DNA from 3 places in the Rhizobium sp. 10PS4 genome. Region 3 is predicted to be linked to each of the others. Evidence: riboswitches for the same ligand, from Rfam matches in the RefSeq annotation. Region 3 holds a riboswitch; each other region holds the start of a gene.
The links. Region 3 has a riboswitch for cobalamin ahead of nrdH (glutaredoxin-like protein NrdH). Riboswitches for the same ligand answer to the same signal wherever they lie in the genome.

Region 1 (9,863 bases), on a different contig from region 3:
TGGGCTGCTCGACATCGAGACCGAGATGGCGCCGGAGAAGACCGTGCGCAACAGCCGGGCTCGCTCGACCGAATATGACGCGCCGCTTGCCGGCTACCAGATCCATCTCGGCGTGACCCGCGGCCCGGATTGCAGTCGGCCTTCGGCAATCATCGACGGCGCGCCCGGCGGGGCGTTGTCGGCCAACGGCCGGATCATGGGCACCTATCTGCACGGGCTGTTCGGGAGTGACGCCTACCGCGCCCGGCTGCTTCAGAGCTTCGGCCTATCAGGCGAGCAGCGGAATTACCGCGAGAGCGTCGAGCAGGCGCTCGACGAGATCGCCGAGGAATTGGAACGTCATCTCGATCCACGCTGGCTGGCCGGCTTGTTCGGCTAAGCCGCACCTCGCACGATCATCGATGCCGTCGTTCGGCTATTGCCAAATTAGTTGACTGAGTCCATTAATTGTCGCGACGGACCCGGTTGAGAGCGACGAAAACTATGAGCATATTGGATAGATTTTCACTGGCAGGTCAGGTGGCGCTCGTGACCGGCGGCGGCCGTGGTCTGGGATTCGAGATGGAGTGCGCCCTTGCCGAGGCCGGCGCGCATGTCATCGTCAACGGACGCACGGCGGCGACGCTGGAAGATGCCGTCAGGACGATCCGTGCCGCGGGCGGCACGGCGGAGGCCCGCCGCATTCGATATCGCTGACCGCGAGGCACAGCGTGCTGCGATGGCGAATATCGACAAGGTCCATGGTCGTCTCGATATTTTGATCAACAATGTCGGCGCCCGCGACAGGCGGCCTCTGGCCGAATTCGATGATGATGCCATCATTGAGCTGCTGCGCACCGACCTGGCGGCGGCGATGACGCTGTCGCGCGACGCTGCCGTGCTGATGAAGCGACGCAATCACGGCCGCCTGATCGCGGTGACCTCGATCAGCGGCCATGTCGTCATGCCCGGGGACTGCGTCTATCCGGCGGCCAAGCAGGGACTGACGGGACTGATGCGCGGCATGGCGGTCGAATTCGGCCCGCACGGCATCACCAGCAATGCGATTTCGCCCGGCTGGTTTGCCACTGAGACGAACGCGGCGATGGCTGCAAACGAGGAATTGATGCCCTTCGTGCGCCAGCGCATCCCGGTTCAGCGCTGGGGACGGCCGGACGAGATCGCCGGCGCGGCGCTGTTTCTTGCAAGCGACGCCGCTTCCTTCGTCAACGGTCACGTGCTGACCGTGGACGGCGGCATGACAGTCAGGATGTGAGATATCCGCAAGCGCTGCGGCACCGTCTTTCATTTTTGCGGCACTCTTCACTGCTTCTCGTCGGAGCCGAATGACGGTAACGGCAGGTATCACTTGCTCTCAGCCTGCCTTGTGGTCGTCGCTGCCGGAATCCATGGCTAGAAATATCTGCCTGACTCGACTATTGGTTGATCTGGCAACGCCCCGGTTGGTCATCGCCGTCCATTTGCCCGATTTCCGACCATAAACTGCGTCGGTCATTTGGAGGTTCGGAAATTAACAATCATATTCAGTGGCTTATAGAACAAGGAATCACAGCTGAGCATATTGGCGAGCTGATAGCCGGATTGTGCGATCGGCTGATCGCGGATGGCTTTCCGATCTGGCGGGGAAGTATTGCGATGCCGTCGATTCATCCCATGTATGGCGGCGTCTCGGCCAACTTCGTGCGTGGCGGTGCGACCACGATCGAGAATGCCGAGTATGGCAGTGCGGCAGTGCTGAATTTCGAGAAGACCCCGATCTATTTTCTTTTGGGCCGCGGCGAAACGTCAGGTCGATGGAACATCGCCAAGGGTGAGGGTGTCGATGACTACCCGCAGCTTGCGGAATTCGCGCATGGCGGCGGCACGGATCACCTGGTCAGCCTGCTGGAGTTCCCGAAGGAGGCTGCGCTGCGCGGGGTCAGTCTGTCTCTCACAAGCGACAGGCCGGGCGGATTTTCTGACGACCAATTGGCGATCGTCGCGAAGCTCTTCCCGGCGCTGGGGCTGGCTTGCTATCGCATTGCGGCATCGAAAACCGCATCGGATATCCTTGCCGTCTATACAGGCGCCAAGACAAGTGCACGCATCCTTGCAGGCGATATTCAAAGGGGAAAGGGAGGGGCGATCAATGCTGCAATCCTGCTTGCGGACCTGAGAAACTTCACGGCGCTGACCGAGGTTTATCAGCCGGGCGAAATCGCCGGGTTTCTGAATGAACATTTCGAGCTGATCGGCTGGCATGTCGAGGAAAATTCGGGCGAGATCCTCAAGTTCATGGGCGATAGCGTGCTGGCGATCTTTCCGACCGATGCTGAAGACCCGCAAAAGGCCTGCATGGCCGCACTGGCTTCCGCAAGGAATATTCTAGAAGCCAACAAGGTGCTGAATGGTCAGCGGAGGAATGATGGAGGTCCTGACATCGGCGTCGATGTCGTGCTGCATCTCGGCGAGGTGTTCTACGGAAATATCGGCGCGCGCGGCAGGCTTGATTTCACCGTCATCGGCAGCGCCGTCAACGAGGCCTCGCGGCTCGAAAAGCTCTGCGGCACGCTTGAGCAAGACCTGCTGATGTCGGAGAGCTTCGCGACCACCTGCGCCGTGGCCTGCGAGTATATGGGTTCGTTTGAATTGCGTGGCGTTTCGAAGCGGGCCGACGTGTTCAAGCTCGCCGACGCCGTATCCTGAAGCGTCGATCCGGTCGGCGCGGCGACGCTCAGATCTCGCCTGACACTTCACGGCGGCGGCGGTCGAGTTCTTCGCTGTAGCGGCGCAGCGTATAGCTTTCGCTGAGCTGGCCGATCACCTTGCGTTCGATCAGGTTGTTGACGACGGCGAGCGCTTCGCTTTCGCTCTTGTCGAAGATCGCAGCCGCCTGCCTGGCATTCATCTGCGGCTGCAGGAAATCGTTGCGGTAGTGGATGAAATCGGCAAGCGTCTTGCCCTCGTCCTGGGCGTCGGTCGGGTTGGCGTAGATCTCCGGCACCAGCACGAGGCCCGTATATTTGTCGCTCTCCTCGACGAGGATGACGCGTTGGGTCGAACCGATCGGGAAGGCCTGCTTGAATTCCTCCAGCGAGATGCCCGCCCTTGCCGTTTTGACGTCGGCGCGCATCAGCTTGTCGACCGTCAGATTGCGTATCCAGCCGACGTCGTGGGCGCTGCGGATGCTTTCTCCGCGCAGGTGGAAGCGCCATGTGGCGAAGGAGTAGCCGAAGGTCGAACGCACGACGAGCGAGGAGGTGATGACGGCAGCGAGTACCAGCGCCGTGATCGGAAAATCGCCGGTGATTTCGAGCGCCAGGAACGTCATGGTCAGCGGCCCGCCGATGACGGCGACGGCAAGCGAACTCATGCCGACCACGGCATAGATGACGGGCGTCAGCGTCGCATCGGCGAAATAAGGGCCGCAATAGGCAAAGAGTTTGCCGAGCAGGGCGCCCATGAACAGCGAAGCGAAGAACAGCCCGCCCCTGAAGCCGGAGCCGATCGAGATCGCCGAGGCGAAGGATTTCAAGAGGAAGAGGCCGATCAGCGTCGGGATTGCCACGTCACGGGAAAGGTTGAGATGCAGCGCGCCGTGGCCGGCCGAGAGCACCTGCGGCGAGATCATCGCCAGCAGCCCGACGATGATGCCGCCGAGTGCCGGGCGGAAGGGTGGGGCGATCGAGCTCTTGCGCGCCAGCTCCTCGACAAAGGCGACGCCCTGCATGATCAGGATGCCGACACCAGCGCAGAAAGTGCCGAGCAGCAGCGCCGGGATATAATCGGCCGGCACGACCGAGCCGAAGCTGCCGATATCGATGGTGAAATCGCTGCCGGCGAGCAGTCTTGCGATCAGGGTGGAGACAAGGGCTGAGACAACGACCGGCGTCAGCGAGACGATCGTATAGGTGCCGATGATCAGCTCGAAAGCATAGAAGGCGCCGGTCAGCGGCGCGTTGAAGGCGGCGGCGATGGCGCCCGCCGCGCCGCAGCCAACGAGGGTGCGCAGGTCCGAGCGGCGAAGCTGCAGCTTCAGACCGAATTTCGAAGCGAGGCCGGCGGCAAGCTGGGTATAGCCGGCCTCCAGGCCGACGGAGGCGCCGAAACCGTTGGAGATCAGGTTCTGCACGGCAACGATGATGCTGTCGGTCAGGGACAGGCGGCCGCCATGCAGCGCATTGGCCTCGATCGGGTCGACCATCGGCTTCTTGCGCCGTTTCGCCAGCACGAAAAGCAGCAGGCCGAGCAGGGCGCCGCCGATGACGGGGGCGGTGAGCAGCAGCAGCTTGTTCTCGATCTCGGAGGAGCTCAATCTTTCGCTGTCGGCGATGCCGAAGACCAACTGATGCAGCTCGTTGGAGACGTAGCTCATGCCGGTGACGGCGAGACCCGAGATGATGCCGACGACGGCGCCCGCCAGCGACAGGCCGACCTCGCTGCGCCGGGTCAGAGCCCGCAGGCGTCCCGGATCGAAGAAAACGCGCAGCGCGCGGAAACGGCGCCGATCCAATTTCATAAGCATGGCAAGACAACTAGGCAGGGAGAGGCCCGGTCAAGGGCGAAGGCGCAGTCCGCTTGCGACGCAATTGCGGCGAAAACCCGGCGGGCGGGATAAATATTTGTGACGTAAGTCTCTGATAAATGACGATGTTTTAGGTAGAGTAAGTCGTGTTGGAGCAGGCCATACCGGGTGGCCGTCAACTGGTCGACCGCCGAGCCCGGTTGACTTCACCCCTGCGCTTGCCTAACCATCCCGATAACGGATGGTCGACTGACCATCCTGACATAACGGATGGTTCCGGATCGGTGTTACGCCCTTCCGGATGAAAAGGGAATGTGACGGGGCGGACCCAAGCCGGGCGCCTTCATCACAGCCGACCCCGCGACTGTAGAGCGGTCAGGGTCTTCCATCCGGCACTAAGCCCTTCCGGCTGACAGCTTGCAATAATGCAAGCGGGCGGGACAGGTGGTGTGCCGGAAAAGCCACTGGATATGCATGGTGATCAACCGGGGTCGGACGCCTCTCAAGTCTACGAATCGTCCACCTTTTCACTGATGCGGCCGGGAAGGCGAGGATGATCCGCTGGCACGATCAGGGCGACCGGTTTCCGGTCTGCCCCGATCGCGGCCGATAACCGCGAGCCAGGAGACCTGCCATGCGTGCCGGGCGAGAAGCCTAACCCTGGGCACTATGCCCGTTGCCAGCACGGAGGTTGTCTTGGCTGAACGATTGAATTCGGCGTGGCCTGGTGCGGCGCGACGGGGAGGTGCCTTTTCGGCACCTCTTGGCCCGGTGTGTTTGGGACGCACTTTCCTCTCCTCCCTCATTCCTGTGCTTGTCACAGGAATCCAGCGTGCCCAAGTCCTTGGGCACAGAAGAATCATTTCACGGGGGCATAGAGTCATTCACGGCGCGGACGCGCCGCGGCTGGATTCCTGTGACAAGCACAGGAATGAGGGAAGAGAGTGGGGCGACGCCGCGTTTCTTCTGGAGGCCGCTTGCGCATGACGGACGCCCCATCCAACACCGTCTTCATCCTCGGCGGCGCACGCTCGGGCAAATCCCGTTTCGCCGAAGACCTCGTCACGGCAACCGGCCTCGATCGCCACTATCTCGCGACCGGCCGCGCTTGGGACGAGGAGATGCAGGCGCGCATCGCCCAACACAAGGCCGACCGGGGTCCGTCCTGGACAACGCATGAAGAGCCGCTCGATCTGGTCGGCAAGCTCGCCGCCATCGACGGCGAAGTGCGCATCGTGTTGATCGATTGCCTGACGCTCTGGGTCACCAATCTGATGATGGAGGAGCGGAACATGGCGACGGAATTTGCCGCCCTTGCCGATTTCCTTCCCGCCGCGAAAGCGCGGCTCGTTTTCGTTTCCAACGAGGTCGGTCTCGGCATCGTGCCCGACAATCGCATGGCGCGGGATTTTCGCGATCATGCCGGCCGTTTGCACCAATCGATCGCGGCGAAGGCCGCCGAAGTTTATTTCATCGCGGCAGGCCTGCCGCTGAAAATGAAGGGTTAAGTCCATGAACCAGCAAAAAATTCCCGCAACCGTCATCACCGGCTTTCTTGGCGCCGGCAAGACGACGATGATCCGCAACCTGCTCACCAATGCCGGCGGCAAGAAGATCGCGCTGATCATCAACGAATTCGGCGATCTCGGCGTCGACGGCGACGTGCTGAAGGGCTGCGGTGCGGAGAATTGCACCGAGGAGGACATTATCGAGCTGACCAATGGCTGCATCTGCTGCACCGTTGCGGACGACTTCATTCCGACGATGACGAAGCTGCTCGAACGCGAACAGCGGCCCGACCATATCGTCATCGAGACTTCTGGTCTTGCTTTGCCGCAGCCGCTGGTCGCCGCCTTCAACTGGCCCGACATTCGCACCCAGGTGACCGTCGACGGCGTCATCACGGTGGTCGACAGCGCTGCCGTTGCCGCCGGCCGTTTCGCTGACGACCATGATGCCGTCGATGCGCGCCGCGCCGAGGATGAATCGCTCGATCATGAAAGCCCGATCGAGGAGCTGTTCGAGGATCAGCTGACCTGCGCCGATCTCATCGTGCTCAACAAGACCGACCTGATCGATGCCGCCGGCCTTGTCAGGGTACGCGACGAGGTCGCCTCCCGCACTGTGCGCAAGCCTGTGATGATTGAGGCGCGGAACGGCGAGGTGTCGGCCGGCATCCTGCTCGGCCTTGGCATCGGCACCGAGGACGATGTTGCCAATCGCAAGTCGCATCACGAGCTGGAGCATGAGGATGGTGCGCCGCACGACCATGACGAATTCGACAGCTTCGTCGTTGAGCTCGGACCCATTGCCGATCCGGCCGGCTTCATCGAAGCGCTGAAAGGCATCATTGCCGCCCATGACGTGCTGCGCCTCAAGGGTTTCGTCGATGTCTCGGGCAAGCCGATGCGCCTGCAGCTCCAGGCCGTCGGCAGCCGGATCGACCATTATTTCGACCGCGCCTGGACGTCTGGCGAAAGGCGCGCCACGCGCCTCGTCGTCATCGGCCTGCACGAAATGGATCAGGACGCGGTGAGAGCGGCGATCGAAGCGCTGGCCTAACGCGATGCATCTGCTTCTGGCTCAACAGGGAACGATCAGCGACGGCGAGGAGGCAATCGACCTTGGGCAGACGCCGGGCGACATCCTGTTCCTGTCGGCGGCCGACAGCGAGCTTGCCGCCATCGCAACCGCCCATCGCGAGCGCGGGGCGGGGCCTTCGCTCCGGCTCGCCAGCCTGATGAGCCTCAAGCACCCGATGTCGGTCGACACCTATGTCGAGCGCACGGCGCGGCATGCCAAGCTGATCATCGTGCGTGCGCTCGGCGGTGCCAGCTACTTTCATTATGCGCTGGAGGCGCTGCATGCGGCAGCAGCGCGCGCCGGTGCGCTGATCGCGGTGCTGCCGGGTGACGCCAGGCCGGATGCGGGGCTGGTGCCTTTCTCCAACATTCACCTCGACGATCTCAACGCGCTCTGGGCCTATCTGATCGAGGGTGGCGATGCCAACGCGCGGGCGTTTCTCGACTATGCCGAGGCGATGCTGTCTGGCGTGGAGAAGCCGGCTCCGGCCGTGCCTTTGATGAAGGCGGGCATCTGGTGGCCGGGGCGCGGGTTGATCGGGGTTGAGGAGTGGCGGCGGGTTGTTGCGGAGGTGTCTTCGCGCGTGGTGCCCGCCTTATCCGCCGAGCTCGAGATACCCCCCTCTGTCCTGCCGGACATCTCCCCCACAAGGGGGGAGATTGGCAAGTCGCTAAGGCTTCCCAAAAAAGAAACGTTGGAGGCTGCCGCACTTTCGTCCGAAGAGATGGAGCGAGACCTCTCATCCCTGATCTCCCCCCTTGTGGGGGAGATGTCCGGCAGGACAGAGGGGGGTACTACGAACTCGACGCAACAGGCACCTCCCATCGTCGCCATCAGCTTCTACCGCGCCCTCGTCCAAAGCGGCGAGACCGGGCCGATCGAAGCGCTCGTCGAGGCACTGGCCGCACTCGGCCTCCGTCCGCTGCCGATCTTTGCCTACAGCCTCAAGGATCCCATCTCCACAGGCATTCTCGAAAGCGTGTTTTCGACGCTGAAACCCGATGTCGTCATCAACACGACGGGCTTTGCGGTCTCCGCACCGGGTGCGGACCGGCAGGCGACGGTGCTGGAGGCGAATGAAGCGATCGTGCTTCAGGCGATCCTGTCGGCCTCGTCGAGGGAGGCATGGCTCTCTTCCTCACAAGGCCTGTCGGCGCGCGATCTCGGCATGAACGTGGCGCTTCCCGAGGTCGACGGCCGGGTGCTGGCGCGGGCGATCTCTTTCAAGACGGCGGCGCGCTACGATGCTGCCGTCGAGACCAATATCGTCGCCAGCCAGGCCGAGGCCGGCCGGGTGCATTATACGGCGGAGCTTGCCGCCAATTGGGCACGGCTGCGGAAGACTTCCGCCGGCGACCGGCGCATCGCGCTCGTCATGGCGAATTATCCGAACCGCGACGGTCGACTTGGCAACGGCGTCGGCTTGGATACGCCGGCCGGCACCATAGAGGTGCTTCGCGCCATGCGGGCGGCGGGTTATCCGGTCGCCGAGATTCCGGCCGACGGGGACGCGCTGATCCGCCACCTGATGGAAGGGCCGACCAATTCCGGTTCCGACGGAAAGATCATCCGCGAGACGCTTTCTCTGAGTCGCTACAACGGCTTCCTGGAATCTCTTCCCAATAAGATTCAGGATGAGGTGAGAGCCCGCTGGGGCAGCCCGCAAGACGATCCGTATTTTCGCGAGGGCGTCTTCGCCCTGCCTTTCGCCCGTTTCGGCGACTTACTCGTCGGCATCCAGCCGGCGCGTGGCTATAATATCGATCCGAAGGAAAGTTATCATTCGCCGGATCTCGTGCCGCCGCACGGCTATCTCGCCTTCTATGCTTTCCTGCGCCGCGAGTTCGGTGCCCATGCCGTCATCCATATGGGCAAACACGGCAATCTCGAATGGCTGCCGGGTAAGGCGCTGGCGCTGTCTGAAAGCTGTTATCCCGAGGCGATCCTCGGTCCGCTGCCGCACCTCTATCCCTTCATCGTCAACGATCCAGGCGAGGGCACGCAGGCCAAGCGCCGCAGTGCTGCCGTCATCATCGACCACCTGACGCCGCCTTTGACGCGGGCCGAGAGTTACGGGCCGCTGAAGGATCTGGAGGCGCTGGTTGACGAATATTACGAGGCCTCCGGCGGCGATCCCCGCCGCATCCGTCTGCTCAGCCGTCAGATCCTCGATCTCGTCACCGATATCGGCCTCGACCGTGATGCCGGCATCGCCAAGGACGAAAGCGAGGGCGAGGCGCTGAAGAAGCTCGACGCCTATCTCTGCGACCTCAAGGAAATGCAGATCCGCGATGGACTGCATGTGTTCGGTGTGTCGCCAGAGGGGCGGCTGCTGACGGACCTCACCGTGGCTTTGGCGCGGGTGGCGCGCGGGCTGGGTGAGGGTGGGGATGCGAGTTTGCAGCGGGCGATTGCGGTGGATGCGTTCGGAAACGCCTCACCCCTTCGCCAGGTAAAAAACCCCTCCCCAACCCCTCCCCACAAGGGGGAGGGACTTACCTCCGCGCTTGCGGCAGACTCAGTTGCCAAAGCTGATGTTGAGACGGCGCATCCTGCAAGCCCCTCCCACCTGTGGGGAGGGGTTGGGGAGGGGGCTTCTTTCGACCCTCTCGACACCGACATGGCCGCCGTTTGGACCGGACCGCGACCTGAGATTCTCGCCGATATCCTCGATGCCCCATGGCGAACCAACGGAGATACCGTCGAGCGCATCGAACTGCTGGCGGCAAAGTTCGTTTCCGGTGAAATGGAGTGCCCGACCCTCTGGTCCCAAAGC
Region 2 (9,863 bases), on a different contig from region 3:
ACGCAATTTCCGCCGCATCACGATAAACGACAAAAGCCCATCCCCCGCGCCCGGAACCGGGTTCATAACAACCGTCCACGAAGACGTGGAAGCCGTGTTGGGTTTCCGGCAGCCCGACTGTCGTTGCGGGGGAGCTGAGTTCATTGGCAACACCTGTCATTTTCGACGTCCGGATATGAGTACGTTCCCCAAGCGACGCAGGAGATTGGAGTGGAGCACTTGGCCTCGTTGATTACAATCGGTAGCCTCTTCATAATCAAACACTGGGTCTCCAGCGGTCCGCTGGATAAAATCGCGAAAATACGCTAGGAATTTATCCCAGCTTATTAAGAGAAATACCCTAAGAGAACTGGCGGCGATCAACGCCGCAATCGACCGATCAATTCTTTGCTCATTCCGGGACGACGCCGTGAAACGCCGAAACCTGTCTCTTGCTCTTCTCCTTGCCTTTTCGGCGCCTGCCGCCGCGCAAAGCAGCGCTGTCTGTGAGGACCTGCGCGGCCGCCTCGCCGACTTGCCGCGATCGATCGGCAATGGCAACGGCCCGGAAGCGCGCCAATATGCCAGCGCCATGGCCGAGCAGAACCTCGAGTTGCGAAAGGTCCGCAATGAGCTGCGCAGCAATGACTGCACGTCGGGCAGCATGGTCGTGATCGGCGGCGAGAATGCCGATTACTGCGCCGAACTCTCGCAGGCCGAAGTCAGGATGATCGACAACATTCGCTATCTCCAGGACCGCCGTGGCGAATTGCTCGGCCGGGGCAGCGACAACGACCAGCCCCGCCGCGAGCTGATGGCTGCCCTCGACCGCAATGGCTGCAACAGCGAAAACTTCTATGCCCCCGACGAGCGCAGCGCCGCCGACCCCGCCCCGAGTGTCGAGGAACAGGCGATGCGCACCGATACCTTCATCCCGCTCGGCGGCGGTGAAGAGGTTGATCCGCGTTACGGCCTGCCGCGGGCCGACATGCTGTCGCCAGTCAGCACCATGTGCGTGCGCAGCTGCGACGGCGGCTTCTTCCCGATCAGCTCGAACGCCACGTCGGTTGATTTCGGCCGCGACGCCCAGACCTGCGCCAAGATGTGCCCGGGCATCGAGACCGAATTGTTCTATCGTGATGTGACGAGCACCGAAGCCTCGAACATGATCTCGGTCGCAATGGGCACGCCTTACAGCGCCATGAAAAACGCCTTTGCCTACAAGAACCGTACGCCCGGGGAAAAGTCCTCTTGCGCCTGCAATCTCACCGCCTATTACGAGGAGATGCGCGGCAAGCAGGCGGTGAGCGAACCGCCGCAGCAGGGCTCGATCACCACCATCCGCACCAACCCCACGGCGAAGAATCCCGCAACCGCCGCGCCGCAACCATCCGTTCCCGAGCGCCCCTATGATCCGACGCAAAACCGTGTCCGTCAGGTCGGCCCGCAATTTCTGGCCGGAGATCAGGGCTCGATCGATCTCGCCAACCCAGCAACGTCAGGTCCGCAGCCGCAACAGCAGCAGTGATCGAACAGCTGGAACGGCGGTGGCCGAGCCATGGCGGCGTTATGCCGGGGTGCATGAGATGACGGCAATGTCGCGTGAACGAGCGGCGGGATGTGAATGCGGACAGCTTGGGCATGGTCAATAGGTCGTACGACCACCGCTCAGGTCGAACGTCGATGCGGTGGTGAAGGAGTTCTCTTCGGAGAGCAGCCAGACGACCATCGAAGCGATCTCATGAAGTTCAACAAAACGGTCGCGCGGAATGCGCACGCGCATATATTCGATAAATTCCGGTGTCAGCCCGTCCAATATAGGTGTCTTTGCTGTGGTCGGCGTTACCGCGTTCACGGCGATCCCCGTCTTTGCGAGTTCCTTGCCAAGAGACTTGGTGAAGCCCAGCACACCGGCTTTCGCTGCGCTATAGGCAGCGATGTTCGGATTTCCTTCCTTGCCCGCCACCGAGGAGATGTTCACGATCCGCCCGTAGTCGCGCTTTAACATGACCGGAACGACGTGGCGGCAGCAGTTGAAGGTTCCCGTCAGGCAGACATCGACAACATCTTTCCACTCGATGACATCGTATTCAATCGTGGGCTTAACCGGACCGGTAATCCCGGCGGAATTGACGAGGCCGTCGATACGGCCAAAAATCTCCTCGGTAGTCGCCGCCGCGTTTTTGACTGATTGGGAATCTGCAACGTTGACGCCGAAAGCGACGGTGCCGGAGCCGAGAGCGGAAGCGCTGTCCTTCGCCATGTTTTCGTTCAGGTCCCAGATTGCCACCTTGCCACCAGACTGGATGACGCGCTCTGCGATAGCGTAGCCGATGCCGCGCGCACCGCCTGTGATCACGATGATGCGTTCCTTCAAGTCGATCATGTTCATTGGGCCGTTATCCTCCGATCGAGCCGCCGATAGCCGAGTATCTCTCGGAAATGCCGGGATTCGCCTTCAGCGTATCGATATAAAGGCCCGGAATAAAGATACCTCGCCCTCGCCCGGCGTCGGCGATACCCGACATCGGTTTGCTCACCTTGACTGTCGTGACTGTGCGATTGAGGCCATGCTCCACCGCACTGCCCTAGATGTTCAGTCCCCATCCATCATGGAAGACCAGATCCTCCAGCGGCAGCCGCTGCCGCCAGCCTTTGACGGAGAGTTCCGGCTCGTCATAGAGCCGATCGACGAAACCGGCACAGAGCCAGGCGACTACTTCGATATGAGAGGGTATGCCGAGAATGGTTTTCAGGTCGCCTTCGCGGAAGATGCTGACCCAACCGATGCCGACGCCTTCCGCCCGCGCCGCAAGCCAGAGATTCTGGATGGCGCAGACGGTCGAGTATGAATCCATTCTCGGATTGTGGGTGCGCCCCAGCACCACGCTGCCGCTGCGTGTGGGATCGCAGGTCACGCATATGCCGAGCGGCGCCTCCACGATGCCTTCGAGCTTGAGGGCGCGGTAGGCCTGCTGCCGCTCGCCGGCAAACATCTGCGCCGCCTCCTCGTTGGCACTCGCAAAGGCGTCCCGGACGCGCGCCCGCACAGCGGCACTTTTCACCAGAATGAAATTCCACGGCTGCATGAAGCCGACGGAGGGTGCGTGGTGAGCGGCCGTCAGCAGCCGCTGCACAACATCGTCAGGCAAAGGATCAGGTCGAAACTGGCTGCGAACATCGCGCCGCGTCATGATCGCGTGATAGACGGCCTCGCGTTCGGCCAGGGAAAAACCGGACGCCGCCGAAAGGGCATCCTCATCAAAGGGTCGCATCGTCAAATCCCCAACAACGCAACCGCCCCGCCGTCCGCGCGGATCGGTCTATCTTGCCAGGCCGGTCTTCTGACTGGGCGTCATCCGTCTGCCGCAGCCTTCCCGGCGAGAAGCCAGTGGCGTGATGAAGCGGCAAACGTCGGCCTTACAGCGTTGGGCACGTTCCGGTCTTGCACCGGATTCCCGATTCTCCCGCCTGGACGGGCACCTGACGGCGCATCTATTTCAGCAAACCGGCGCGGCGGCAAGCCGCGAACCAGATGGTTGATTCTAGCCGCACGCCAAGCGGTGCCATCTGTCTCTTTTCTTCGGCCGGGGCGTAGGGAACACGGACGCGCGACATACCACTTCTCCCCAGCGGGGCGAGGCAGATCTCCAGCGGGCGCAATAGCGAAATGACCCGCGTGTGCTCCGGCATCCCATTCTACTTTATGATTTATTCACATATCAAATACACACTGCGTTTGCGCGTTTTGGGTTGCTATCCGGACATGGGCATGAGGGCTCGTGATGTGACCGTCAGCGTGGATGCCCGTATTGAGACGCCGGTCGGGAACATCTCCGACTGAGCCGCAATTCTAGGCTGCCGCGGAATGTTCCATTTTTTGAAAACGATGCCTCTGACCGCCAAGCTGGCGGCGATTATCGTTGCCGTCAACCTCTGCGGCATTTCCGCTTTCGCCACCTATACGTGGATGTACGAAACCCGGGCATTGATCGATGGCGCCAAGGCCAACTGGTCCAAGGATGTGGAGCAGTTTGCCTCTCTGGCCGCCGGCGGCGTCAAATGGGGCAAGGCGAATGCCGTCCGTGAAGCCTATTCGCTCTACCGCGACGACCCTTCGCTCGATCTCGTGCAGTTTGCCGCATTCAACGCGGAGCCTGCCGCCGTAGACGCCTGGACACGCGATGGCATCAACGGTTTGCCCGCACCGGCCGATCTGGCGAAGAGCCTCAGTGCCAAGCCGGAAAAAACGACGATCGACGACAGCGGAATATCCGCCGGTGTGGTCACGATCATCGCGCCGCTCCCGCTGGATAAATCAGGCAAGGCCACCGGCTATATCGTTACCAACTGGTCCGTCGAAAAAATCGCTGCTGAAGTCAGGCAGAAGGTTCTCATATCGCTGCTCACGCAGTCCGTGATCACCGCCTTGGCCGTCATCGCCTTCCTTCTCGCCATGCGCAGCCTTGTTGGCCGGCCCATCCGGATCATCAGCGAACGAATTAGCGCATTGCAGAAAGGCGATCTGGCCTCTCCCGTGACCTACAAGGAAAACGGCGACGAGATCGGCTTTCTGGCACGCGCGTTGGAAGTCTTCCGCCACGAGGCAATTGCGAAGGTCGAAAGAGAGCAGGCCGCCGCCGAGCAGACCGCTTCGCTCGATGCCGAACGGGCGCGCAACGCATTATTCACCGAAGAGGCCAGCAACACCCAGCGGCTGGTAATGACCGCTCTTGCAAATTCATTGGAAAAGCTTGCCGCCGGCGATTTCTCGATCCACCTGGCCGATCTCGGCCCCGAATTTGATAAATTGCGGCAGGATTTCAACAACATGGTCGAAGCAGTCGCTGCCGCGCTGACAGAGATCAAGATGGCCTCGGTGGCGGTCGAAGGTGGGTCAAGCGAGCTGGCGTCCTCCGCCGATCAACTCGCCAAGCGGACCGAGCAACAGGCGGCAGCACTGGAACAGACCGCCGCCGCACTGGATGAGGTGACCACCACGGTCAGAACATCGTCGCAGCGGGCCGAAAATACCGGCAAGCTGGTCGAGGAAACCAAACGGAGCGCTCATGTCTCGGCAACGGTGGTGCGCGATGCAATCGGAGCGATGGACCGGATTCAGACCTCGTCCAGCCAGATCGGCCGCATCATCGGCGTCATCGATGAAATCGCGTTTCAGACGAACCTGCTGGCGCTGAATGCCGGCGTCGAGGCGGCGCGCGCGGGCGAAGCCGGCAAGGGTTTTGCGGTTGTTGCGCAGGAGGTGCGTGAACTCGCCCAGCGGTCGGCAAATGCAGCGAAGGAAATCAAGAACCTGATCAATGTATCCGGTCAAGAGGTTGCCGCGGGCGTCGGGCTGGTGAACGAAACCGGCGACGCCCTGCTGAAGATCGAGGAGCAGATCAACCGCATCAGCGACAGTATCGCTTCCATCGTCCAGTCCTATCGCGAACAGGCGACGGGCCTGCAGGAAATCAACGGCGCGATCAACCAGATGGATCAGGCGACGCAGCAGAACGCGGCAATGGTCGAGGAAACCAACGCGGCCTGCCAGGAACTACTGCAGCAGGGACGCCTTCTGCAGGACTCGGCCGGCAGGTTCGTCGTCGGCGCGTCTGCGGCCAGCCAGCCCAGACCCGTTCAAGTCGCCCGCCAATCTCGTCCCGAGCCGAGAGCCCTCGTCCAGCGGCATGCAGGAAATGCCGCCATTGCCGCTGCTCCCGGCGGCTGGGAGGAGTTCTGACATCATCCTCGTTTGATAGCCTTAGTCTTCAGCAACCTATAATCGGAAGGAAACACTTATGAAGAAAATCGTGCCCGCATTTCTTTTGGCCTGCACCGCATTTGGCGTACCCATGGGCGTATCCATGGCGCAGGATGCCAAGCTTGCCCCGATCTCCGACTACGTGACGAGCGACGTCAAGCCCTGGCTCAATGATCCCGCCATCATCGAGGCTGTCAAAGTGCAGAACACTGCCAACGCCAATCTCAGCGCAGCCGATGTCGACGCCCTCGACAAGAAGTGGCGTGCCGAAGTCGATGGCTCCGACCACTCGATGATTGACGGCGTGCTTAACAACGCCCTGTCGAAATTCCTTCAGGGAAAGAAGGAAGCTTCCGGCGGCAAGATCACCGAAATCTTCGTCATGGATGCAAAGGGGCTGAATGTCGGTCAAAGCGACACCACATCCGACTACTGGCAGGGCGACGAGGGCAAGTTCCAGAAGTCTTTCGGCGCCGGCAAGGACGCCGTCTTCGTCGATGAGATCGAAAAGGATGAGTCGACCCAGACGCTGCAGTCGCAGGCAAGTGTGACGATATCCGACGACAAGGGAACGCCGATCGGCGCCATCACCGTCGGTGTGAACGTCGACGCTCTCTGAGCTCGGGAACGACATTCGAAAGCAATGAAAACGCATATCGCCCGGAGCATGCACGGTTCGGGCGATATGCATAAACAAAGACTTGCAAGACGTCGCATGAGTGAGATCGAATGCGACGTGCTTTGTGGCTTCCCTGGGTGTACCTTCCGCAAGGCGCCCGATTTTCAGACAGAAAATTCTACGTGACAACACGCAGACGTGGCGTTACACACGCCCCATGTCGATGACATCAATCTACGCCTCGCGATTTTATTGGTACCGCTGCTCTGAGCGGATGCGGGTCCATGCGTAACTGAATTCGACGCGACGACAACCCGAACAGCCGCTAGTCTACCTGGCGGCTTTTTTGTTCCGCACGGTATGACCAAACAGGAGCCATACCGTGTCTGATACCATTGACGATCTGCGTATCGTCGAAATTACCCCCCTGACCAAGCCCGCCGAGATCATCGCGGAAATTCCCCGCAATGCTGATGTCAGCAAGACCGTGACCAGCAATCGCGATGCGATCCACCAGATTCTTCGGGGCGAGGACGATCGCCTGATCGTCGTCATCGGCCCCTGCTCCATCCATGATCCCGTTGCCGCCAGGGACTATGCCGCTCGGCTCACGGAACAGCGGCAGCGCTTCGCCGGCGATCTCGAGATCGTCATGCGCGTCTATTTCGAAAAGCCCCGCACCACCGTCGGCTGGAAGGGTCTGATGAACGACCCGCATCTCGACGGCAGCTACCGCATTGAGGAAGGCTTGCGCATCGCCCGGCGTCTGCTGCTCGACATTAATGCGATGGGCCTTCCCGCCGGCGTCGAATTCCTCGACACGATCACGCCGCAGTACATCACCGACCTCGTCAGCTGGGGCGCGATCGGCGCGCGCACGACCGAAAGCCAGATCCATCGCCAGCTCGCCTCCGGCCTCTCCTGCCCGATCGGCTTCAAAAACGGCACCGACGGCGGCGTGCGTGTCGCGCTCGACGCCATCCTCGCCGCCTCGCAGCCGCATCACTTCCCGGCAGTAACGAAGGACGGCCAGGCGGCCATCGCCTCGACGAGGGGCAATGAGGACTGCCACATAATCTTACGCGGCGGCAAGCGGCCGAACTATGAAGCTGCCGACGTCGAAGCGGTGACCGGCGAAGCCGTCAGGCTCGGCGTCGCCCCGCGCATCCTCATCGATGCCAGCCACGCCAACAGCGACAAGAACCCGATGAACCAGCCGCTCGTTGTCAAATCCGTGGCAGCGCAGATTGCCGCCGGCAACAACGACATCAAGGGCATGATGATCGAAAGCAACCTCGTTGCCGGCCGCCAGGACCTCGTTTCCGGCAAGCCGCTGGTTTACGGCCAGTCCATCACCGACGGCTGCATCGACTGGGATATGTCGGTGGCGACGCTGGAAGACCTGGCGCAGTCCGCCCGCGCCCGGCGCAAGGCAGCCGTCGCAGCCTGATAGTCAGCATTAAAAGCAGCGGGCAGAAACCCGCCGCCCATTACAGGGCGGTGGGGGCAACCCGGTTATCTCACGGGTACGCCGATGGCGACGCTGCCGTTGACTGTGACCGCCAGTTCATGCCCATTCATCCCAACGAGCTACAGCCGCCAAATGCAGGTGTCTGATGATGGAGCGACCAGATGGGCCGACACAGGCGCATCTTTCGCGAGCACGTCATTTGTCGTCGGAGCCGGCTTGGTCGGAAAATACCTTCGTCTTGTGGAGACGGCTATCAACGGTGCTCAATCCATCGTCACCACTACGCCGGTGCTCGGGCCTGTCGTCGCATTCGTGGCGCTGGCCGCAATGCCGCTCGCGATGGGCGCTAAGTTCGCCGCAATTGCCGACAGCCAGGTCGGCTATAACAATTACTATGGCGCTGCTGATGGTACCGGTGGGCTGGTTGGAACCAAGGCCAATATCAGATTTCTCGTCCAATCATCCGCGAAGCCGCCGATCCCCAAGCAGCGTGGGGTTACTAACCCACCGCCCCGCCATCATGGGCGGAGCTCGGGACCGGATCACCGGCACGCGGAATAGGAGTAGATTTAATAGAGCCATGGATGCATTGAATCGGGCTCGTGTTCAGTCGAGACCCTGTAATAGGTACGCATGTCGTCGCGCTCTTTTTCGTAAGTCCACTTCAAGCCCCATCTGCATTCTTGCGTCATGCACTCACGGCTCTTCGATTCGAACATATCGAGTTGAAATGCCTCGCCATTGATTTCGCCGGTAATCGAGCCGGTTTTCCCCTTATCCTTCGATATGAGTTCAAACGCCCCTGCTCGACCATCCAGACAGTAGATCTTCCCGCGGTAGGTTCGCTCGCCGGTCTCCAGCTTCCAGAAATTCGTCTTCACCTGCGATACGCTGTAGCGACCCTTGCATTGCTGCCTTTCGGCCGAGCCGATCTCAATCGTCCCCCCCATCTCCTCACTCTCGTTCCTAGCAGTCACCTTTCCGAGCACCGGAGTACCCGTTGCGAGATAGCTTCCCTCGACGCCACGGACAAAAAGATATGAACATCCGGCGAGCGTGAAACCCGTTGCCACCAAGGAGCCGGCGACCGTGAAACCACGCAGCGTCCACGCGCATCTCAAGACAGCCAGCAAGTCTATACCTCCAGGTTCATCCTCATGTTCGCGGATGCCAAAAGAGCGGGTTGGAGCGGTGGGCGACCAGTCGTTACCAGCCAGAATAGCACTGATATTCAGGTCACAATATTTCCCCCACAATTTGGAAGATGAATAAATGCCACAGCTCATCTTGAAATAGAATACCCGTCCGCTTCGGCAAGTTACACGGAACTGGAGGCAGCAACTGCAATCAAACCTTGGGAGCCCCCAATCACCCCCTCAAGCGTGCGCATCAGCGATTCGAAGATGAGGCCGGGCGCGACGTTATTACGCACACTGTGACGTGCAATCCTGCCGAATAAACTTTTTCGATAGGGGACGCATGCCTGCAAAAACTCTTCCATCTCCACCTTGGTGGAGAGTAGCGATTGCGTTGATCGTAGTTCCCTAAATCGCGTCCTTCGCATACGCTGTTTACAGCCCACTGTGGGCCCGCCGGATATGACCGAGCGCGTTATTGGTGCGTATCCGCCAACTGCTGTGTTGGGGATCCCATTGCTATTCTACCTCAGGCGGCGTGTAGGGCCGCCCCTTGCAAATTGCGCGATGGTTGGAGCCTTTGTTGCGACCTTCACCTGGATGTGCCTAGTTGCATTTTTCGGCGCTGACGAGGCCTATGCTGGTGACCACATCACTTACCAAAACGGCATGATGACATGGTGGGGATTGCTAGAGACCGTCAAATCGCTCGCAGTGACAGCTGTATCGGCTTTGCTGCTGGTGGACTGTTCTGGCTGGTGGCCGCCGCTGGCGTTAAAAGACAGCCCGTTTCTGAAACGGTTCCAAGCAAAGTGTTCGAGTAGGGGTCTCTCGATATCATCAAATACCCACCACCCCATCATAAAATGGCGGTGCGCCCGTCTCAAGATCTCA
Region 3 (9,863 bases):
CGGCGCGCACATGGGTGACCGGCTTTACGGCGATGTTCATGGTGATTATGTCCTTCCAATAGATTTGATGGCGCTCGGAGCCCCCTCACCCTACCCTCTCCCCGAGGGGAGAGGGGATGTCGCGCTTGCCGCAGATGTCTTCTCCCCATCGGGGAGAAGGTGCCGGCAGGCGGATGAGGGGCCAATTGCTCAAAGGCTCGCGGCCGAAATCAACTCACAGCGTACAAGACACGCAGCCCTGCACCTCGGTGCCGGACAGCGCCATCTGGCGAAGGCGGATGTAGTAGATCGTCTTGATGCCCTTCTTCCAGGCATGGATCTGCGCCTTGTTGATGTCGCGCGTCGTTGCCGTGTCGCGGAAGAACAAGGTCAGCGACAGGCCTTGGTCGACATGCTGGGTCGCCGCCGCATAGGTGTCGATGATCTTCTCCGGCCCGATCTCGTAGGCATCTTGATAATAGTCGAGATTGTCGTTGGTCATGAACGGCGCCGGATAATAGACGCGGCCGATCTTGCCTTCCTTGCGGATCTCGATCTTCGAGACGATCGGATGGATCGAGGAGGTCGAGTGGTTGATATAGGAGATCGAGCCTGTCGGCGGCACCGCCTGCAGGTTCTGGTTATAGAGACCGGAGGCCATCACCGCCTTCTTCAACGCGGCCCAGTCTTCCTGCGTCGGAATATGGATGCCTGACGTCTCGAACAGCGCCTTCACGGTCTCCGTCGCCGGCTCCCAGAGCCGGTCTGTATATTTGTCGAAATATTCGCCGGAGGCATATTTCGAATCCTCGAAGCCCTTGAAGCTCTGGCGCCGCTCGACCGCCAAAAGGTTCGAGGCGCGGATCGCGTGATAGGTCACCGTATAGAAATAGATATTGGTGAAGTCGACGCCTTCCTCGGAGCCGTAGAAGATGCGTTCGCGGGCGAGATAACCGTGCAGGTTCATCTGACCGAGGCCGATCGCATGGCTCTCGTCATTGCCCTTCTCGATCGAAGGCACCGAGGAGATGTGGCTCATGTCGGAAACGGCCGTCAGCGCCCGGATCGAGGTCTCGATCGTCTTGCCGAAATCGGCCGAATCCATCGCTGCCGCAATGTTCAGCGAGCCGAGATTACAGGAAATATCCTTGCCGAGATGCTTGTAGGAGAGGTCGTCATGATATTCGCTGGCCTCGCTCACCTGCAGGATTTCCGAGCAGAGATTGCTCATCGAGATGCGCCCGGCGATCGGGTTCGCCCGGTTCACCGTGTCCTCGAACATGATGTAGGGGTAGCCGCTCTCGAATTGGATTTCGGCAAGCACCTGGAAGAATTCGCGTGCCTTGATCTTCTTCTTGGAGATGCGGGCATCATCAGCCATTTCGCGGTACTTCTCCGTCACCGAGATCTCGGTGAAGGGCACGCCATAAACACGCTCCACGTCACAGGGCGAGAACAGGTACATGTCCTCGTTATTCCTCGCGAGTTCGAAGGTGATGTCGGGCACAACGACACCGAGCGACAGCGTCTTGATGCGGATCTTCTCGTCGGCATTTTCGCGCTTGGTGTCGAGGAAGCGCATGATGTCGGGGTGATGAGCATTGAGATAGACGGCGCCCGCGCCCTGGCGCGCACCGAGCTGGTTGGCATAGGAGAAGCTGTCTTCGAGCAATTTCATTACTGGGATGATACCAGAGGACTGGTTCTCGATATGCTTGATCGGCGCGCCCGCCTCGCGGATGTTCGTCAGCGACAGCGCCACGCCGCCGCCTCGCTTCGACAATTGCAGCGCCGAATTGATCGACCGGCCGATCGATTCCATATTGTCCTCGACGCGTAGCAGGAAGCAGGAAACCAGTTCGCCGCGCTGCTTCTTGCCGGCATTGAGGAAGGTCGGCGTCGCCGGCTGGAAGCGGCCGGAAATGATCTCGTCGACCATGTCGCGGGCAAGGGCCTCGTCGCCGCGCGCAAGCGCCAGCGCCACCATGCAGATGCGGTCCTCATAGCGCTCGAGATAGCGCTTTCCGTCGAAGGTCTTCAGCGTATAGCTGGTGTAGTATTTGAAGGCGCCGAGGAAGGTCGGGAAACGGAACTTCTTGGCATAGGCCTGGTCGAACAGATCCCGCACGAAATTGAAGGAATACTGGTCGAGAACCTCCTGCTCGTAATAGCCCTCGGTCACGAGGTAATCGAGCTTTTCGCGGAGATTGTGAAAGAACACCGTGTTCTGGTTCACATGCTGCAGGAAATACTGCTTGGCAGCCATTCGATCCTTGTCGAGCTGGATCCGCCCCTCGTCGTCATAGAGGTTCAGCATCGCATTCAGCGCGTGGTAGTCGAGCGCTTCCGCCACTTTCAAAGGGCGTTCGCCGGCGGGATGAGCCAATGTGTGATGCGGTTTTGCGCCCGCATCCCGCGTCAGATTTGTTCCCGTGTCCAAAATCGTTCCATTCCGTGTTTGACCTTGGCGACATCGTCTTCGGTGCCCATGAGCTCGAACCTGTAGAGGTAAGGCACCTGGCATTTCTGCGAGACCACGTCGCCGGCGAGCCCATAGGTCTCGCCGAAATTGCTGTTGCCCGCAGCGATCACGCCGCGGATGTGTCCTCGGTTTTCCGCATCGTTGAGGAAACGGATCACCTGCTTGGGAACGGCACCCTTGCCGCCGTCGCCGCTATAGGTCGGCACAACAAGCACGAAGGGTTCGCGAATTTGGAACGCGTCTGCGCCAATTGGCGGAATGCGCGCCGCGCGCAGTCCGAGCTTGGCGACGAACCGATGGGTATTCTCGGATCGGCTGGAATAATAGACGATCAGCCCCATCGTCTGTCCTCAGCTCAGGAAAGTGCGCTGATCATGTCGGGACGGAAGCCGGCCCAATGCTGCTCGCCGGCGATGACGACAGGCGCCTGCATGTAGCCGAGGCTGCGGACGCGATCGAGCGCTTCGGCATCCTGCGAAATATCGACGATGTCATAGTCGACACCCAGGCGGTCCAGAGCGCGGTAGGTGGCAGTGCACTGGACGCAGGCAGGCTTGCTGTAGACGGTGATGGTCATAATATTCCTCGTGACGACGCGATTGGGACGCAGGACATTGATCGGAAATCTGTCGATATCCGTCGAAAAATCTCGGTGATTTGAGCTATGCGGCTATTTAGCCGCTGGGCGTACTCCGCCCTCTACCTCTAGCGGGTGGCGGCCTGAACTGAGATACTGACATGACTTCACCCCGAAGTGGCTCAATAGGAAGGTTTCGGGGGCGAAGGTTCGGGCCTGCGAAACGCGATGCGGAGATTCCCCGCAGCCATGCAACGCGACCTTCCGGACACCCCGCCCGTGGACGTTTCGTTCGAGGCAGGTCTCCTGGCTCACGGGTCAAAGCACCCTGTCCCAGCCTTCCCGGAGCATCATGCTCCAGTGACCTGAAATCGGACAGTTGCTCGCCGCTTACAGTTGCGGGGGCAGCTCCGGCATTGCCGCGCCATGATGGCGAAACGCACCGAATTCCCGTCTTAGCCATCGATCCCTACGAATCGATGGAACCTCGAACACTAGATATAGTACGCCAATCCAAATTCGCGTCAACGGATGGTTTGTGCATTGCGTTACGACAGATTTGAAATCGCTACGTTCCTGTGAAAAACACGGATAACGAAAGCTTAAGGAAAGCAGGCTGTGGAGAAAGCCCCGATGAAGAGAGCCGACCCTATGGCCGGTCCCGCGATTTTCGATTCAAGATTGGGCCCGAATCGTCGATAGGACATCCCCCCGGTGACGAACGCCGGAGGGAGGAAGTCAGAAATGTTATATCTTTATCCGAAGCAGCCGCAGCGCATTGATCGTCACCAGCACGGTGGCGCCGGTATCGGCGAGGATCGCCGGCCAGAGACCGGTGATGCCGGCGATCGTCGTCACCAGGAACACCGCCTTAAGCCCGAGTGCGATGGTGATATTCTGCAGGATGTTGCGCATCGTGCGTTTGGAAAGTTCGATCATTCGCGCCACATCGCCGACGCGTCCGTGCAACACGGCCGCATCCGCCGTCTCCAGCGCCACGTCGGTGCCGCCGCCCATGGCGATGCCGATATCGGCCGCGGCCAGTGCCGGAGCATCGTTGATGCCGTCGCCGACCTTGGCGACGACGAAGCCCTGGCGCTTCAATTCGCCGACGACCCGCTGCTTGTCCTCAGGCATCATCTCGCCGCGCCAGCCGATGCCGAGCATGCCGGCAACGGCTGCTGCCGTCCGCTTGTTGTCGCCGGTCAGCATCATCGCCTTGACGCCGGCTGATTTGAGGGCAGCGAGCCCGGCCTCGGCATCCTCGCGCGGCTCGTCGCGCATGGCGATCAGGCCGGCCGCAACACCGTTGACGAGCAGCACCGACACGCTCTTTCCCTCGTCGTTCAGCGCCGTGATGCATGCATCCTGTTCCGCGCTGAGCGTCCCGCGCTCGCGGGCGGCAGGCGGCGATAGCAGATCCAACGTCTCGCCACCAACCTTGCCGCTGACACCCTTACCCGGCAGCGCTTCCAGCTCGAAGGCCGGCGGCACGGGAACGCCGTCCGCCTTGGCGCGATTGCGGATCGCCAGTGCCAGCGGGTGGCTGGAACCCTGCTCCAACACCGCCGCGCGCGACAGCACCTGCGCCTCGCTCGGGCCAAAGGAAATGATGTCAGTCACCTGAGGCTTGCCTTCAGTCAGCGTGCCTGTTTTGTCGAAGGCGACCATCGTCACCTTGCCGAGCGTTTCCAGCACCGCGCCGCCCTTCATCAACAGCCCGCGCCGTGCACCTGCCGAAAGCGAGGCGGCGATCGCCGCCGGCGTCGAGATGACGAGCGCACAGGGGCAGCCGATCAAAAGGATGGCAAGGCCCTTATAGACCCATTCGCCCCACGGCCCAGCGAACAGCAGCGGCGGAACGACCGCGACGAGTGCTGCGACCACGAGCACGCCGGGCGTGTAATAGCGCGAAAACCGATCGATGAAGCGTTCGGTCGGCGCCTTCGATTCCTGTGCCTCCTCCACCAGCTTGACGACGCGGGCGATGGTATTGTCGGCCGCGGCGGCCGTGACGCGAACCCTGAGCACCGCATCGCCATTCACCGTACCGGCAAAAACGACGGCATCGACGCCCTTGCGCACCGGCGTGCTCTCGCCCGTCACCGGCGCCTCGTCGATCGCACTCTCGCCTGAGATGATGATGCCGTCCGCCGAGATACGGTCGCCAGGGCGAACCATGATGATGGCGCCGACAGCAAGGCTTTCTGCCGGCACTTCCCGCGTCTGGCCATTGTTTTCGAGCAGCGCATTCTTCGGCACCAGACCCGTCAGCGACTGGATACTTTCGCGCGCCTTGCCCGCCGCCACCCCCTCCAGCAACTCGCCGACGAGGAACAGGAACACGACGGTTGCCGCCTCTTCGCCGGCATTGATGATGACGGCGCCGACGGCGGCGATCGTCATCAGCATCTCGATCGAAAACGGTGTTCCTGAGAAGGCGGCCATGATGACGCGCCGCGCGATCGGCACCAGCCCGATCAGCATGGCGACGGTGAAGGCATAGGACGCGATCGCCGGCACGAGATGGCCGACGGTGTAGGCGGCAACGAGTGCTGCACCCGAAAGGATGGTCAGCCGGCCCTTCCTGCTCTGCCACCAGGGACCGGCCATCGGCGCATGGTCGTGCCCGTGCAGCCCCTCGATTTCCTTCTCGCCATGATCGTGAGGATGATCGCGGTGATCATGTCCATGGTCGTGATGATGTTGCGAGCCCTGAGTACGAGCAGGCGCAGCGGTTCCGGCAAGCGGCGCGACGGAATAGCCGAGCCCGGTCACCTTCTTCTCGATCGCCTTGAGATCGCTGCTGCCATCGTGGCGGACGGTCATCGTGCCCGCCATCACCGAAACGGAAACATCGGCGACACCCGTCAAGCGTCTGACCGCCGTATCGATCTTGGTTGCGCAGGAGGCGCAATCCATGCCGCCAACCCGGTATCGTGTCTCGCTCTCAGCCATGATCCGCTTCCTTGTCAAATAGAAGCATCCCTCCTACATCCTCTAGCGACTAGAGGTGCAAGAGGAAAATGATGAAAAAGATCACCATTGGTGAAGCCGCCCGCCAGAGCGGCGTCAAGGTGCCGACGGTGCGTTATTATGAAAGCATCGGCCTGCTCGCGGCCCCGAGCCGTAGCGAGGGCAACCAGCGCTCCTTCGAGCCTGCCGATATCAGCCGTCTCGCCTTCATCCGCCACGCCCGCGAACTCGGTTTCGAGATCGAGGCGATCCGCACGCTGCTCACCCTGCAGGACGATCCGCACCAGTCCTGCGCCTCGGCCGACGCCATCGCCAAGGCCCGCCTGATCGAGGTCGAGCAGCGCATCCGCAGCCTGATGGCGCTGAAGGCCGAGCTGGAAACCATGGTGGAAGGCTGCGGCCACGGCCGCGTCGACCAATGCCGCGTCATCGAGGTTCTCGCCGACCACGGCCAATGCACGCATCCGCACCACTGATCTCTGCCCTTGCAGGCGATCCGCGCCCGCGCCAAAACTGAATACAGAGAGAATCGGGCGAAGATATCAATGAACCAGAAGCGGATTGCAATCATCGGCGGCGGCCCGGCGGGTCTCGCGGCTGCGGAACTGCTTTCCCGTTCCGGTCATGCGGTGACGGTCTACGACGCCATGCCGACCTTTGCCCGCAAGTTCCTGCTGGCCGGCAAGTCCGGTCTCAACATCACCCATTCCGAGGATTATGCCTGTTTCACCACGCGCTTCGGAGCGGCCTCCGCCCGTCTGCGCCCCGCTCTTGATGAGTTTACCCCTGATGATATCAGGAATTGGGCAAGCAAGCTCGGGACGGAAACCTTCATCGGTTCGTCCGGCCGGGTTTTCCCGAAGGTGATGAAGGCCTCGCCTTTGCTGCGCGCCTGGCTCAGGCGGTTGGAGGCACAGGGCGCCACGCTGCGCACCCGCCACCGCTGGACCGGTTTTGCCGAAGACGGCTATGTTTTCGAAACGCCCGAAGGGCGCAGCATCGTTCAATGCGACGCAGCCCTGCTGGCGCTCGGCGGCGCAAGCTGGCCGCGCCTCGGCTCCGATGCTGCCTGGGTGCCTTGGCTGGCCGGCAGGGGTGTGGACATTGACACTTTTCAACCCGCCAATTGCGGCTTCGCCGTCGGATGGAGCGGCAACTTTAGCGAGCGTTTCGCCGGCGAGCCGGTAAAATCAGTCACCGCCACGTCCGAGGCCGGCACGTTTCCCGGCGAATTCGTCATCACCGGCAGCGGCATCGAAGGCAGCCTCGTCTATACCCATACGGCCGCGTTGCGCGATCGGCTGCTGAACCATGGCAGCGCCGTCCTGACGCTCGACCTCGCACCTGGCCGCACCATCGAGAGGCTGAGCCGCGACCTTGCCAGGCAGGACGTCAAATCGAGCTTTTCAAACCGCCTACGCAAGGGCGCCGGCCTCAACGGCGTCAAGGCTGCGCTGCTGCGCGAACTCGCTCCCGAGCGCGACCGAACCGATCCGGAGCGCCTCGCCGGCATGATCAAGGCCCTGCCGGTGCCGGTGATCGAAACCCGGCCGATCGCCGAGGCGATCTCCTCGGCCGGCGGCATCCGCTGGACCGGCATCGACGAAAACTACATGTTGAAGGCACTGCCGGGCACCTTCGTCGCCGGCGAAATGCTCGACTGGGAAGCGCCGACCGGCGGTTATCTCCTCACCGCCTGCCTGGCGACCGGCCGGGCGGCAGCCCGCGGCATCGAAGCCTGGCTGCAGCGCTAGAGCGCTGGCGGCCGCCAGCCCTGAGGCAAAACAACAAGATCATCCCTCAATCAGGCAGAGACCGGACGGAATGTCATGGCGAGACCATTCATGCAGTAGCGAAGCCCGGTTGGCTTCGGGCCGTCATCGAAGACATGGCCGAGATGCCCACCGCAGCGGCTGCAGTGCACGGCGTTACGCACCATGCCGAGAGTCGTGTCGCTCGTGGTGCCGACGGCTTTTTCGAGCGCCGCCCAGAAGCTCGGCCAGCCGGTGCCGCTGTCGAATTTGGTGGTCGAGGAAAAGAGGTCCTGGTCGCAGCCGGCGCAGGCGAAATTGCCCTTTCGCTCCTCATGCAGCAAGGCACTGGTGAAGGGATGTTCCGTCCCCGCCTGGCGCAGGACGACATATTGATCCGGCGTCAGCAGCTTGCGCCATTCCTCCTTGGTGTGGGTCACCGCAAACGTCTCGGCGGCGATCGCCTCGCCGGCCAGGCCCAGCTGAACCGCAAACGCCCCAAAAGCGGCGCCCATCAGCAACAATCGTCTATTCAGCATGGTCGGATCTCCTCGTCTGGCAAACCTTGCTTCCGTACAGAACTACGAGAGCGAGGGTCTTTTGTTACGCCATGGCCGCCAAAACACCGAAATGTGATTTCCGCCACTTTCGTCAGGAAGCCCCGCATGCTGACGACCGCCAGTACCGGCCGATTGCAAACCAACCGCTTTTCCATCAGAATGTGCTGAAGTTCGGTGGGAGGAGCCGATGCACGAACACTCAGCACACGCCGAGCACGTCTACACGTCTGCCCAGCGCGACTCTGCGGCGGCCAGTTCTCCTGTGGTTGCCTCATGGCGGCGGTGCATGACCATGCACCAGCTCGCCCCCGAGGACCAGCGGGCTCCACTGCGCCTCACCGACCAGGAATTCCGCCGTGCGCGCGAACAGTCCGAACAGCTGATCGCCAGCGCGACGGAAGAGCTCGATCGTCTCTTTACCACCGTTGGCCGGGCCGGCTGCTGCCTGCTTCTGACCGACAAGAACGGCATCGCGCTGGAGCGCCGGGGCGCTGCCGGAGACGACAAGGAATTTCGCCAACTCGGTCTCTGGACCGGCTCGGTCTGGACCGAGGCCAGCATCGGCACCAACGGCATCGGCACCGCACTTGCCGACGAGCGTGCCGTCGCCATTTTCCGCGATCAGCATTTCTTCTGTTCGAACACCAGCCTGAGCTGCACGACGGCGCCGATCCGCGATCACCGTGGCCGGCTGGCCGCGGCGCTGGACATCTCCACCTGCCGCGAAGACGTCAACGAAATGACGCTGGCAATCCTGACGCAGACTGTGCGCGATGCAGCGATGCGCATCGAGCTCAACCTGTTCCGCTCCGCCTTTACAGGCGCCCGATTCCTGATGGTTCCGGCCGGCGCCAATTCCGCCGCCGCCCTGCTTGCCGTCGACAGGCACGATCTCGTGCTCGGCGCAACGCGCGCCGCCCGCATCGCGTTGCAGCTGGACGATAAACGCATCGCCGCCGGCATTCCTGCCGCCGATGCCCTGCACGAGGCCGGCGTCTCCCAGCAGGACGAGATCGTCGAGGCGGAAAAAGCGGCCCTGCTTCGGGCGCTGTCGCGTGCAAGCGGCAATGTCTCGCAGGCGGCGATCGCCCTCGGCATCAGCCGCGCCACGCTGCACAGGAAGATGAAAAAGCTCGACCTCCACTGATCAAGGTTCGCCGCCCGCAATCGTGAAGCGATGCTGTCGCAGGTCTGCGACACTGTGCACTGCGGTATGGAAGACCCACCCTATTCCCTCCGCCAAAATATGCACATTTTCCTCCCACTGGTTTCGCTTGGGAACCTGGATCATCAAGGGAGGATGACATGCTTCATCAGAAAATCGTCGAGTCGCCGTTCAAGCTGAAATACGGCAACTATATCGGCGGCGAATGGCGCGAGCCGGTCGAGGGAAAATACTTCGAAAACCTGACGCCCGTCACCGGCGGCAAACTCTGCGACATTCCCCGCTCCAATGAAAAGGACATCAATCTTGCGCTCGACGCCGCCCATGCGGCTAAGGAAAAATGGGGCCGCACCTCCGCTGCCGAGCGCTCCAA

Region 1: another riboswitch for cobalamin. It lies ahead of cobU (bifunctional adenosylcobinamide kinase/adenosylcobinamide-phosphate guanylyltransferase); the one in region 3 lies ahead of nrdH (glutaredoxin-like protein NrdH).
Region 2: another riboswitch for cobalamin. It lies ahead of bluB (5,6-dimethylbenzimidazole synthase); the one in region 3 lies ahead of nrdH (glutaredoxin-like protein NrdH).

What each region holds. Positions count from the first base shown of each region.
Region 1 covers NZ_JAWDIW010000005.1:50,902-60,764, forward strand. Annotated here, with positions in the region: gene RWJ89_RS10625 (cobyric acid synthase) at 1-379, shown strand, start outside; partial or broken gene RWJ89_RS10630 (SDR family oxidoreductase) at 484-1,255, shown strand; gene RWJ89_RS10635 (adenylate/guanylate cyclase domain-containing protein) at 1,426-2,685, shown strand; gene RWJ89_RS10640 (chloride channel protein) at 2,714-4,504, opposite strand; cobalamin riboswitch at 4,759-5,155, shown strand; gene cobU (bifunctional adenosylcobinamide kinase/adenosylcobinamide-phosphate guanylyltransferase) at 5,488-6,012, shown strand; gene cobW (cobalamin biosynthesis protein CobW) at 6,017-7,066, shown strand; gene cobN (cobaltochelatase subunit CobN) at 7,071-9,863, shown strand, end outside.
Region 2 covers NZ_JAWDIW010000005.1:211,167-221,029, reverse strand. Annotated here, with positions in the region: gene RWJ89_RS11455 (ribonuclease H family protein) at 1-160, opposite strand, end outside; gene RWJ89_RS11450 (DUF2865 domain-containing protein) at 410-1,507, shown strand; gene RWJ89_RS11445 (SDR family NAD(P)-dependent oxidoreductase) at 1,625-2,371, opposite strand; gene bluB (5,6-dimethylbenzimidazole synthase) at 2,568-3,254, opposite strand; cobalamin riboswitch at 3,297-3,481, opposite strand; gene RWJ89_RS11435 (methyl-accepting chemotaxis protein) at 3,848-5,722, shown strand; gene RWJ89_RS11430 (hypothetical protein) at 5,781-6,362, shown strand; gene RWJ89_RS11425 (3-deoxy-7-phosphoheptulonate synthase) at 6,745-7,812, shown strand; gene RWJ89_RS11420 (hypothetical protein) at 7,897-8,394, shown strand; gene RWJ89_RS11415 (hypothetical protein) at 8,403-8,966, opposite strand; gene RWJ89_RS11410 (TolB family protein) at 9,853-9,863, opposite strand, start outside.
Region 3 covers NZ_JAWDIW010000027.1:5,986-15,848, forward strand. Annotated here, with positions in the region: gene nrdF (class 1b ribonucleoside-diphosphate reductase subunit beta) at 1-40, opposite strand, end outside; gene nrdE (class 1b ribonucleoside-diphosphate reductase subunit alpha) at 215-2,419, opposite strand; gene nrdI (class Ib ribonucleoside-diphosphate reductase assembly flavoprotein NrdI) at 2,398-2,802, opposite strand; gene nrdH (glutaredoxin-like protein NrdH) at 2,817-3,038, opposite strand; cobalamin riboswitch at 3,318-3,543, opposite strand; gene RWJ89_RS32935 (heavy metal translocating P-type ATPase) at 3,786-5,996, opposite strand; gene RWJ89_RS32940 (MerR family transcriptional regulator) at 6,068-6,490, shown strand; gene RWJ89_RS32945 (TIGR03862 family flavoprotein) at 6,560-7,768, shown strand; gene msrB (peptide-methionine (R)-S-oxide reductase MsrB) at 7,819-8,304, opposite strand; gene RWJ89_RS32955 (helix-turn-helix domain-containing protein) at 8,513-9,472, shown strand; gene adh (aldehyde dehydrogenase) at 9,631-9,863, shown strand, end outside.